Regions from separate parts of the Pseudomonas sp. KH_046_1 genome, predicted to be linked through region 3. Evidence: predicted binding sites of a transcription regulator. Region 3 holds the regulator's gene; each other region holds the start of a gene.

Region 1 (3,278 bases), 830 kb from region 3:
GCGGCGGCACTGCGCGCCACTTCCTGGGAAGTGGCCGACATCTGGTTCATGGCCGTGGCCACTTGTTCGATCTGCGTACGCTGCCCGGCGACGGCCTGATTGCTTTGCGCGGAAACGTTTTCCACTTGCCCGGCCTGACGCTCGACTTCGCTGACGGTCTGCCCCACTCGCTCGATCAGGTCATGGATCTTTTTCACAGTGCCGTTGAACACCTCGCCCAACTCCCCTAGCTCATCGCGGCTGTGGGCGCTGAAGGTCACGGTCATGTCGCCGGCCGCCACCTTGTCCATCACCGCCCCCAGGCGCTTGAGCGTGGTGCGGGTCGAAGCGTAGAACGCGCCGTAGAGATAAAAGATCAACACAAACACGACTGACAGCGCCACGGCCTGCAAGACCATGTGTGTACGGTTCTGTTCCAGGCGTTGCTGCAACTGCGGGCCCAGATACTTCAGGGTCGCTTCGTTGAGTTGGTAAGTCTGGTCCATCAGGACGCTGACTTGATCGTAAAAGCCCTGCCACGGCGCATCGAGGGTATCGGCCATGACCACTTGTTCTTCGAACAGCTCGCTGGCTTTCTTCAAGGATGCCCGGCTGCTATCGGCCTGAGCGGCCAGGTTATCGCGTGCGGCTTTGCTGGAACCCAAGGCATCCTGCAACTTCAGGCCATACTCGGCCTGGAGCTTTTCAATCTGTGCCAGCAATTCATCGAAACGGGTACTCGAAGCCGAGTTGATGAACCCCTGCCCCAACGAATAAGACCCCATTGCCCGACCTTCGCCCAGGATCTGGGTGACCCGTGGCGTGACGAGGGTGACGAGCTCGCTCAACTGACGCATGTCGCTCTGGTTGTCGCGACTGAGGCCGGACTGGCTGGTGATGAGCTGGCTGAAAATCTGTGCGCTGCCCACCAGCTTGCCGATCAAGGCACTTTTGCTTTGCAGGGAGTTTTCCGTTTGCTGGGCCTTGAACGCGGCGATCATTTCATCGCGTTTGCCATCAAACACCGCGACCTGCTCCGGGTCGCTGGTCATCGCCGTCAGCCCTTGCAGGCGAGTCAGAATATTCTGCTCAAGGGCGCTGATCTTCGATTCGACATTGCCGGCCTTGCCGGATTGGCCGAGGCTGACATTGATCTGCACCAGATTGTTCAGGGTTTCCAGATCGCGCCGCAACGCCAGGCTGCTGCCCAACAGGTCGAGACTTTGCAGTTCGATGCGCGTGCCCTGGAATTCGCGGTAGGAGTCACGCACCAGATAGAAGTTGGTCACCAGCATCGGCACCAGGAACAGTACGCTGATCAGGCTGAACTTCATGCCGAAGCTCAGGCGGTTCATTAGTGCGACAGCGGGATAGAGCAAGCTCTTCACTGGATGTCTCCCTTCGATTTCTTATTTTTTTTATTGGCAGGCGCAGACAGGCGGCAGATAGCCACTATTCAGCGCTATCTCTGTATAACTTAAATCGGCAGAAGGTTTTGTAACTTAAGGTTAACGACAGGGCGAAGCACTTCGCACTAGTGATCGCCCTGTGGCTAAGGAGCTTGCTCTGAATGCAGCGTTAATGCAGGACCGTCCACAACGCAAAACCGGCATACCAGAGCACCGCGGCACGCAGCAGCAGCGCCCAGATGCGGTCCAGATTGTTGATACCTTCCACACCGGTCACCGGCGCCGGAATTTCACCGGCCACCAGCCCGACTTTCACGATCAATTGAGCGGCGCTGATGTTCCAGTTCAGCAGCTCATGCAGCATGACCCGACTGACCGCGACAAAATTGCCGACCAACGCCAGGCTCGCCGCCAGCAGACGCACCGGCAACCAGTCGAAGGCGTGACGCAGTTGCCCGGCGCGCTCGACCACCGCCGGGTTTTTCCCGTGTTCTTCGGCCAGCGCCAGCAACCGATAACTCAGCGCCGCGACGGGACCCAACAGGAAGTACCAGAAAATCACCGCGAAAAAGCTCTGGTAGGCCTCCCACAACAAATGTCCTTCGACCTGTTCCAGCAGCTGCTCGCCACTGTCTGCGCAGATATCCAGATCGCGCTGGGCGACATGGGCCGCGGCCTGCAGGTCCTCCCGACGCCAGGCATCGCGGAACGGCCCGAGATCGCCCAGCAGATCACCGCGCCCCAGGCTGTAGATCACCACCAGCAAATGGATCGGCAACGCCAGCAACCCGTAGGCCACCGGTTCGATGACCAGCAGCAGCAAACCCAGCAACGCCACTGGCAACAAGACCATTACCGACAACACCAGCCATGGCCGGCCAGAAAATCGCGGGCTGGCCTCAAGCTTGTTCAGCTCGTGTATCCAGCCGCTGTCTCGCTGAACCCGATGACGCAAGGCCGAGAACTTCTCGATCCACACCGCCAACAGCAACACCAGAAAACTCATCGTCCTTCCTCTTGTGCCAGGGCGGCACGATAGCGTGCCCAGTCGAACGCCGGCCCTGGATCGGTTTTGCGCCCCGGAGCAATGTCGCTGTGCCCGCAGATGCGCTCTGTAGTGATCGCCGTGAACGCCTGCTGCAACTGGCGGGTCAGGGCTGTCAATGCGCTGTACTGCGCATCGGTGAACGGCAGATCATCCGTGCCTTCGAGCTCGATGCCCACGGAAAAATCGTTACAGGTTTCCCGCCCCTCGAAGCTCGAGACACCCGCATGCCACGCACGCTCAAGACATGAAACAAACTGGGTGACGGTACCGTCACGCTCGATCAGAAAGTGCGCCGACACCCGCAAATCCGCGACCCCTTCAAAATAGGGGTGTTCGGTGACATCCAGACGATTCTGGAAAAATTCCTGCACCTTGCCGGTGGCGAACTGCGCCGGCGGCAGACTGATGTTGTGAATCACCAGCAGGGAAATTTCGCCTGCGGGGCGCGCATTGAAGTTGGGTGAGGGGCAGACATGCACACCCTGTATCCAACCGCTCGCGGGGTCCAACTGCATACATATTCCTTCAGCGGCGACTGTGTTGGCACAGTATGCCGCGATAATCCCCCGGGGCGCGATCCCTTGCCATGTTTGAGGCGCTGGAGGTTGCCGATCTCAAACAGGCGTTTGTTCAGAATCGACGGTCAACGCCGACAACGGCAGGGATTCGACCAAATGCAGGCGCCAGCACCAACGTAACGCTCTGATGCCTTGGGTTGGTCCGTGCCATGGCCCTATAATCGAGCCACTTTGTTTGTGGAGTCCGTTATGCCGAATCTACGTCTCGCCGATCTGACCGCCGAAATCGAAGCCAACGTGCGCCGTGCGTTGCGTGAAGACATC
Region 2 (3,278 bases), 1.1 Mb from region 3:
CATTCTTACAAGCACAAAAAAGCCGACATCGCTGTCGGCTTTCTTGTGGGTCAGTGCTTGGGCGGTTCAGCCGGTTTGGCTGGCTCACCCGGTTTCGGCGTCGGGTCGTCGAACAGATTCAGACGCTCACGCAGTTCATGAGCCGGCAGCGGTTCCTTGTCAGCCGGCAACGCATTCGGGTCGACCGGTGCAGCCGGTGCGGCTCCCGGAGCAGCCGAACCTTGCGGCGCATCAGTAGCAGGCTCTGCGCCTTGCGAACCCTCGATCGCACGCTGGGCTTTCTTCGTCAGCACCACGATGTCGATACGGCGGTTAACCGGGTTGAACGGATGCTCGCGATCGAACAGGGCCGACGAGGCATAGCCGACCACACGCGCCACCTGTGCATCCGGATAGCTGCCCGCCACCAGCGCCCGCCGAGCGGCGTTGGCACGGTTGGCCGAAAGCTCCCAGTTACCGAAATCACCGGTGCCGGTGTATGGCTTGGCATCGGTGTGGCCGCTGATGCTGATCTTGTTCGGCACCGCCTTGATGGTGTCGGCCATGGCCAGCAGGATGTCTTCGAAATATGGCTTCAAGCGGGCAGAGCCTGAGTCGAACATCGGGCGGTTTTCCGCGTCCATGATCTGGATACGCAGGCCGTCCGGGGTGATTTCGAACAGGATCTGGTCCTTGAACTTCTGTAGTTGCGGGTTCTCTTCGACCTTGTTCTGCAGCTCTTGCAGCAACAGCTCGAGGCGTTCTTTTTCGACCTGCTCGGCCATGCCTTCGACCTGGTCGGTATCGATGGTGACCTTGTCCGGTTGTGGCTGGGACTTCACCTCGGGGTTGAGGGTGTTTTCCGGCGCCAGGGTTGGCGTGCCGCCCAGATCGATGATGTAGGGCGTACCGCTTTCGGAAAAGCCGATCGGGTCCTTGAAGTAACCGGCGATGGCAATCTTCTGTTCCGGCGTGGCGGTGGACAGCAGCCACAACACCAGGAAGAACGCCATCATCGCCGTGGCGAAGTCGGCGAAGGCGATTTTCCATGCGCCCCCGTGGTGCCCGCCAGCAATGCGCTTAACGCGCTTGATAATAATCGGCTGATTATTTTCCATGACTTAGCGACCGCGAACCGCTTGTTCCAGCTCGGCGAAGCTTGGACGGTGCGCCGGGTACAGGACCTTGCGCCCGAACTCCACGGCCAGCGATGGCGGCATGCCGGACGCCGAAGCCACCAGCGAGGCCTTGATGGCTTCGTAGACGTTCAGTTCTTCCTTGGCATCGTGGGCCAGGGAATGGGCCAGCGGGCCGAAGAAGCCGTAGGCGGCGAGAATACCGAAGAAGGTACCCACCAGTGCCGCACCCACGTGCAGGCCGATGGACTTCTGATCGCCCTCACCCAGCGAAGCCATGGTCACCACGATCCCCAGTACCGCCGCGACAATACCGAAACCGGGCATGGCGTCGGCAATGCCGTTGACCGCATGGGATGGGTGTTCCAGGTCTTCCTTGAGGCTGAACAGTTCCATGTCGAACAAGCCTTCCAGCTCGTGCGGGGCCATGTTGCCGGAGGACATGATTCGCAGGTAATCGCAGATGAACGCGGTCATGCGTTCGTCCTTGAGAACGGTCGGGTACTTGGCGAAGATCGGGCTCGCGGCAGCATCCTCGATGTCGCCTTCGATGGCCATCATGCCTTCGCGGCGGCTCTTGTTGAGGATCTCGTAGATCAGGCCCAGCACTTCCAGATAGAAGCCGTGGTTGAAACGCGATCCGAACATGCTCAGGGACTTCTTGAGCACGTGCATCGTCATGTAGCCGGGGTTGGCCTGCAAAAATGCGCCGAGGGCGGCACCGCCGATGATCATGACCTCGAAAGGCTGGATCAGGGCGGCAATCTTGCCATGGGAAAGCACGTATCCGCCGAGCACGCTCGCGAATACGACGATGATGCCGATAATTTTAGCCATAGGTTAGGAGAGCACTTACTGAGTCGGGTTCAAGGTCATATTCGGAAGTTAAAAAATCTCTTCTTCTCCTTATCGGCAAAACTGCGCCAGACTATAGCCAGTTCAGGCGAAAAACTGATTTGACCCCATCCGGGCACAGGTAATGTTGACAATGATCGCCTCCCACCATGGTTAACGAAACGAACGTTCCAACCCCGAAACCGACCACTCTCGAAGGCTGGGTCAAGCTTCTCGATGGCGTACGCCTGCCGGTTCCGCAAGCCAGCCACGACCGTGTCTGCAAGGCCATCGGCGACAATCGCAGCTCGCTGCGCGACATCGCTGACTTGATGCAAGGCAGTCCGGCCCTGGCCTTGAGCGTGATTCGCGAAGCCAACCGGCATACCCATGGCAGCATGACCGAGCCTGCGGAAAACCTTGAGATTGCGATCAACCGTCTCGGCTTGAAGCGCACTGAAGAACTGCTCGCGCGCCTGCCCGCCGAACCCCGGTCCGAGATTCCCAAAGCCCTGCGTCAGTTGCAGATGATCAGCCAGCACGCCACGCAACAGGCCAACGGCTTTTTTGCCAGTCGCCTGGCGCGCCTGTGGCAGGACATCCACTGGGGCAGCCTGCTGTTTCTTTCGCCCCTGTGGCCGCTGGCGCTGACCCATCCAGAACTGCTCGAAGACTGGGAACTGCGGGTCATCCATAAAGGTGAGTCGGCACGCAAAGTCGAACAACAACTGTTTGGTGTGCGCCTGCTGGACATCGGCCAGGCATTGGTGGAGATCTGGCGCTTGCCGATCTGGGTGCAGCAGGGCTATCGACTGTTGCTCACTGAACAGCGCGAACTGGTGAAAGTCCTGCGTATCGCCCGAGACAGCGAGCATCCACTGCGCCAGCAGAACCGTCTCGATGACGATCCGACCCTGCGCCGCTGGCTCAATCAACCGGCCAATACGGTGCTACTGGCCAACGGGCTGGCGCTGTCGGCGCAACATGCCTGGGACGGCCCGCACAGTGAGCGCTGGCAGTACCTGACCAGCCTTTACCTGCAAATGCCGATGGACGAGCTGCAGCAACAACTGCACCAGCAGGCCGCCAACAGCGCACGCCAACACGCCATGCCCGACCTCTGGCACCCCGCCGAATCGCTAATCTGGCCGTGGGGCATGAACCGTGTCCACGCAGGCTTGTTGCCGGCGGCGGCACCCACCGCCGAAGACTTGGCGAAGTGGCGCAAGCAATGCGTCGAACTGCTGGTCGAGCCGAGTCGCTTCACCAACGCCATGCACTTGACCATCGCCGCCCGGGACGCCCTCGTGGCCTGCGGCATGCGCCGGG
Region 3 (3,278 bases):
TGACCAACTGGGTCACACGCTTGATCACCTGGCCTGTGAGGTCCTGGTAATCCTGGGCGAGCAGGATGTCGTTGAGGTTGCCCGACACCGCGCGATTGTCCGTGCCGCTGCGCACCAGGAATCCGTCGACCCGCCGGGCCAGTTCGCGGAACTCTTCAGCGCCGACCTCACGACGCATGAACCGTCCCCAGTCCGCGCTCAAGACCTTGGCTTCATCCGCCAGGCCATTGACCAGCGGCGTGGCACTTTCCACCAGATCCATGGTGCGGTTGGCCGCTGCCTCGGTCAGCTTCACGACATAGCCCAGACGCTCGGTGGCGTCGGTGATCTGCGACACTTCTTCGGCTTGCGGCATGTGCGGGTCAATCTGGAAATTGACGATCGCGCTATGCAGTTCGCGAGTGAGCTTGCCCACTTCCTGATACAGGCCGCGGTCACGGGTCTGGTTGAGCTCATGGATCAATTGCACCGCGTCGCCGAACTTGCCTTTTTCAAGGCTGGCGACCAATTCGACGGCGTGTTTTTTCAGGGTCGACTCAAAGTCGCCCAATGAAGTTTCGTTATTGCCCATAGCTCCCCCGTGGCGCACTCATCAACCGATGCGTTCGAAAATCTTCTCGATTTTTTCTTTCAACGCCTGGGCCGTGAAGGGTTTGACCACATAGCCGTTAACACCGGCCTGGGCCGCTTCGATGATCTGCTCGCGCTTGGCTTCAGCGGTCACCATCAGCACCGGCAAGTGCTTGAGCTTTTCATCGGCACGCACGTGGCGCAGCAGATCGATACCGGTCATGCCAGGCATGTTCCAGTCCGTTACCAGAAAGTCGATGCTTCCGCTGTTGAGCACCGGAATGGCGGTTGTGCCATCGTCGGCCTCGACGGTGTTGGTGAACCCAAGGTCACGCAGCAGGTTCTTGATGATCCGCCGCATCGTTGAGAAGTCATCAACGATGAGGATTTTCATGTTCTTGTCCAATTCGACCTCCAAGCAGTCTTAAACGCGCCCAGCACCTGGACGCGCCATTTCAATCAATCCGGCAAAGCACTCGATGACTGTCTGGAGCACAACAGATCGCGACCGGCGCAGTTCAACACCACACCGGCCTCGTTCGCAGTGTCCCCCACACTGCCTTCAGCGCGCTCGCCACTCCCCCAAACGCCCCCGCAAACGGGCCGCGCACTGGCTGTGTAACTGGCTGACCCGAGATTCGCTGACCCCCAGGACCTCACCGATTTCCTTGAGGTTCAACTCTTCGTCGTAGTACAGCGCCAACACCAGTCGCTCACGCTCCGGCAAATTGGCAATCGCATCCGCCAGCGCAGCCTGGAAGCGTTCATCTTCCAGGTCGCGTGACGGTTCGATATGAGCACTCGCGCCATCCTCGTGCAGCCCTTCGTGTTCGCCGTCCTGCAACAGATCGTCGAAACTGAACAGCCGGCTGCCCAGGGTGTCGTTCAAAATCCCGTAGTAATCGTCGAGACTCAATTGGAGTTCGGCCGCAACTTCGTGATCTTTAGCGTCACGGCCGGTTTTCGCTTCAATCGAGCGAATGGCGTCGCTGACCATGCGTGTATTGCGGTGAACCGAACGTGGCGCCCAGTCCCCCTTGCGCACTTCATCGAGCATGGCGCCGCGGATTCGAATGCCCGCGTACGTCTCGAAACTGGCGCCTTTGCTGGCGTCATATTTGGTCGACACTTCAAGCAGGCCGATCATCCCGGCCTGGATCAGGTCTTCGACCTGGACACTGGCCGGCAGGCGCGCCAACAAGTGGTAGGCAATGCGTTTAACCAGCGGCGCGTAACGCTCGATCAGCTCGTACTGCGCATCACGCGCCGATTTTTTGTAGAGGTTGTAACCGCTTGCTGTCATAGAACCGGTCCTGCTGTCTGCTGCACGAGCCGCTCGACGAAAAACTCCAGGTGCCCGCGCGGGTTGGCAGGCAGCGGCCAGGTATCGACCTTCTGTGCGATGGCCTTGAATGCCAGCGAGCACTTGGAACGCGGGAACGCCTCGTAGACGGCGCGCTGCTTCTGCACGGCCTTGCGCACACTTTCGTCGTAGGGCACCGCGCCGACGTATTGCAGGGCGACGTCGAGGAAGCGATCCGTGACCTTGGTCAACTTGGCGAACAGGTTGCGCCCTTCCTGCGGGCTCTGGGCCATGTTGGCCAGGACCCGGAAGCGGTTCATGCCGTAGTCACGGTTAAGCAGTTTGATCAATGCGTAGGCGTCAGTGATCGAGGTCGGCTCGTCGCACACCACCAGCAGCACTTCCTGGGCTGCGCGAACGAAACTGACTACCGAGTCACCAATGCCCGCCGCGGTATCGATCACCAATACGTCGAGGTTGTCGCCGATATCGCTGAAGGCCTGGATCAGGCCGGCGTGTTGCGCGGGACTCAGATGCACCATGCTCTGAGTGCCGGATGCGGCCGGAACGATACGGATGCCACCGGGTCCCTGCAACAGTACATCGCGCAGTTCGCAGCGGCCTTCGATCACGTCGGCCAGGGTACGTTTGGGTGTCAGGCCCAGCAGAACGTCGACGTTCGCCAGTCCCAGGTCGGCGTCCAACAGCATGACGCGCCGGCCAAGCTCAGCCAGAGCCAGGGACAAGTTCACTGACACATTAGTTTTCCCGACGCCACCTTTGCCGCCGGTCACCGCGATCACCTGTACGGGATGCATGCTGCCCATGTTATTTCTTTACCTTGTCTTGCATAGACGGAGGCCACATTACTGGCTGCGCGTTCACAAACGGAACAATGCATGGCAGACCATCGATGTAGGTACAAAAACTGTTCATTTTTACCTCAGCCAACCTGCTTGGTCGGGCTGTGGTAGATGTCAGCGAACATGTCAGCCATGGCTTCTTCGCTGGGTTCTTCCTGCATTTGCACGCTCACGGCGCGACTGACCAACTGGTGACGACGCGGCAGATGCAAATCATCCGGGATCCGCGGGCCATCGGTCAGGTAGGCCACCGGCAACTCATGACTGATGGCAAGGCTCAACACCTCACCCAGACTAGCCGTTTCATCCAGTTTAGTCAGGATGCAGCCAGCGAGCCCGCAACGCTTGTAACTATGATAGGCGGCGGTTAGAACCTGTTTCTGGCTGGTGGTTGCCAGGACCAGATAATTTTTCGAGCGGATGCCACGACCGGCCAGGCTTTCGAGTTGCATGCGCAAGGCCGGGTCGCTGGCCTGCAGGCCGGCGGTATCGATCAGCACCACGCGCTTGCGCAGCAAGGGTTCCAGCGCCTGCACCAGGGA

What was found. The regulator FliA, encoded in region 3, starts transcription of late flagellar genes. The targets are predictions, from matches to a motif close to CTAAAGTTTNNNNNNNNNNNGCCGNTAA.
Region 1: the regulator FliA is predicted to act here: its motif matches at 1,459-1,486, upstream of AC3IT9_RS03900 (methyl-accepting chemotaxis protein).
Region 2: the regulator FliA is predicted to act here: its motif matches at 2,022-2,049, upstream of motA (flagellar motor stator protein MotA).

Annotation. Positions count from the first base shown of each region.
Region 1 is NZ_CM174481.1:875,565-878,842, reverse strand. It holds gene AC3IT9_RS03900 (methyl-accepting chemotaxis protein) at 1-1,367, opposite strand, end outside; gene ampE (regulatory signaling modulator protein AmpE) at 1,558-2,394, opposite strand; gene ampD (1,6-anhydro-N-acetylmuramyl-L-alanine amidase AmpD) at 2,391-2,951, opposite strand; gene nadC (carboxylating nicotinate-nucleotide diphosphorylase) at 3,204-3,278, shown strand, end outside.
Region 2 is NZ_CM174481.1:584,522-587,799, reverse strand. It holds gene motB (flagellar motor protein MotB) at 51-1,097, opposite strand; gene motA (flagellar motor stator protein MotA) at 1,101-1,952, opposite strand; gene AC3IT9_RS02565 (HDOD domain-containing protein) at 2,120-3,278, shown strand, end outside.
Region 3 is NZ_CM174481.1:1,708,849-1,712,126, reverse strand. It holds gene AC3IT9_RS07755 (protein phosphatase CheZ) at 1-571, opposite strand, end outside; gene AC3IT9_RS07750 (chemotaxis response regulator CheY) at 593-964, opposite strand; gene fliA (RNA polymerase sigma factor FliA) at 1,133-1,873, opposite strand; gene fleN (flagellar synthesis regulator FleN) at 1,870-2,700, opposite strand; gene flhF (flagellar biosynthesis GTPase FlhF) at 2,817-3,278, opposite strand, start outside.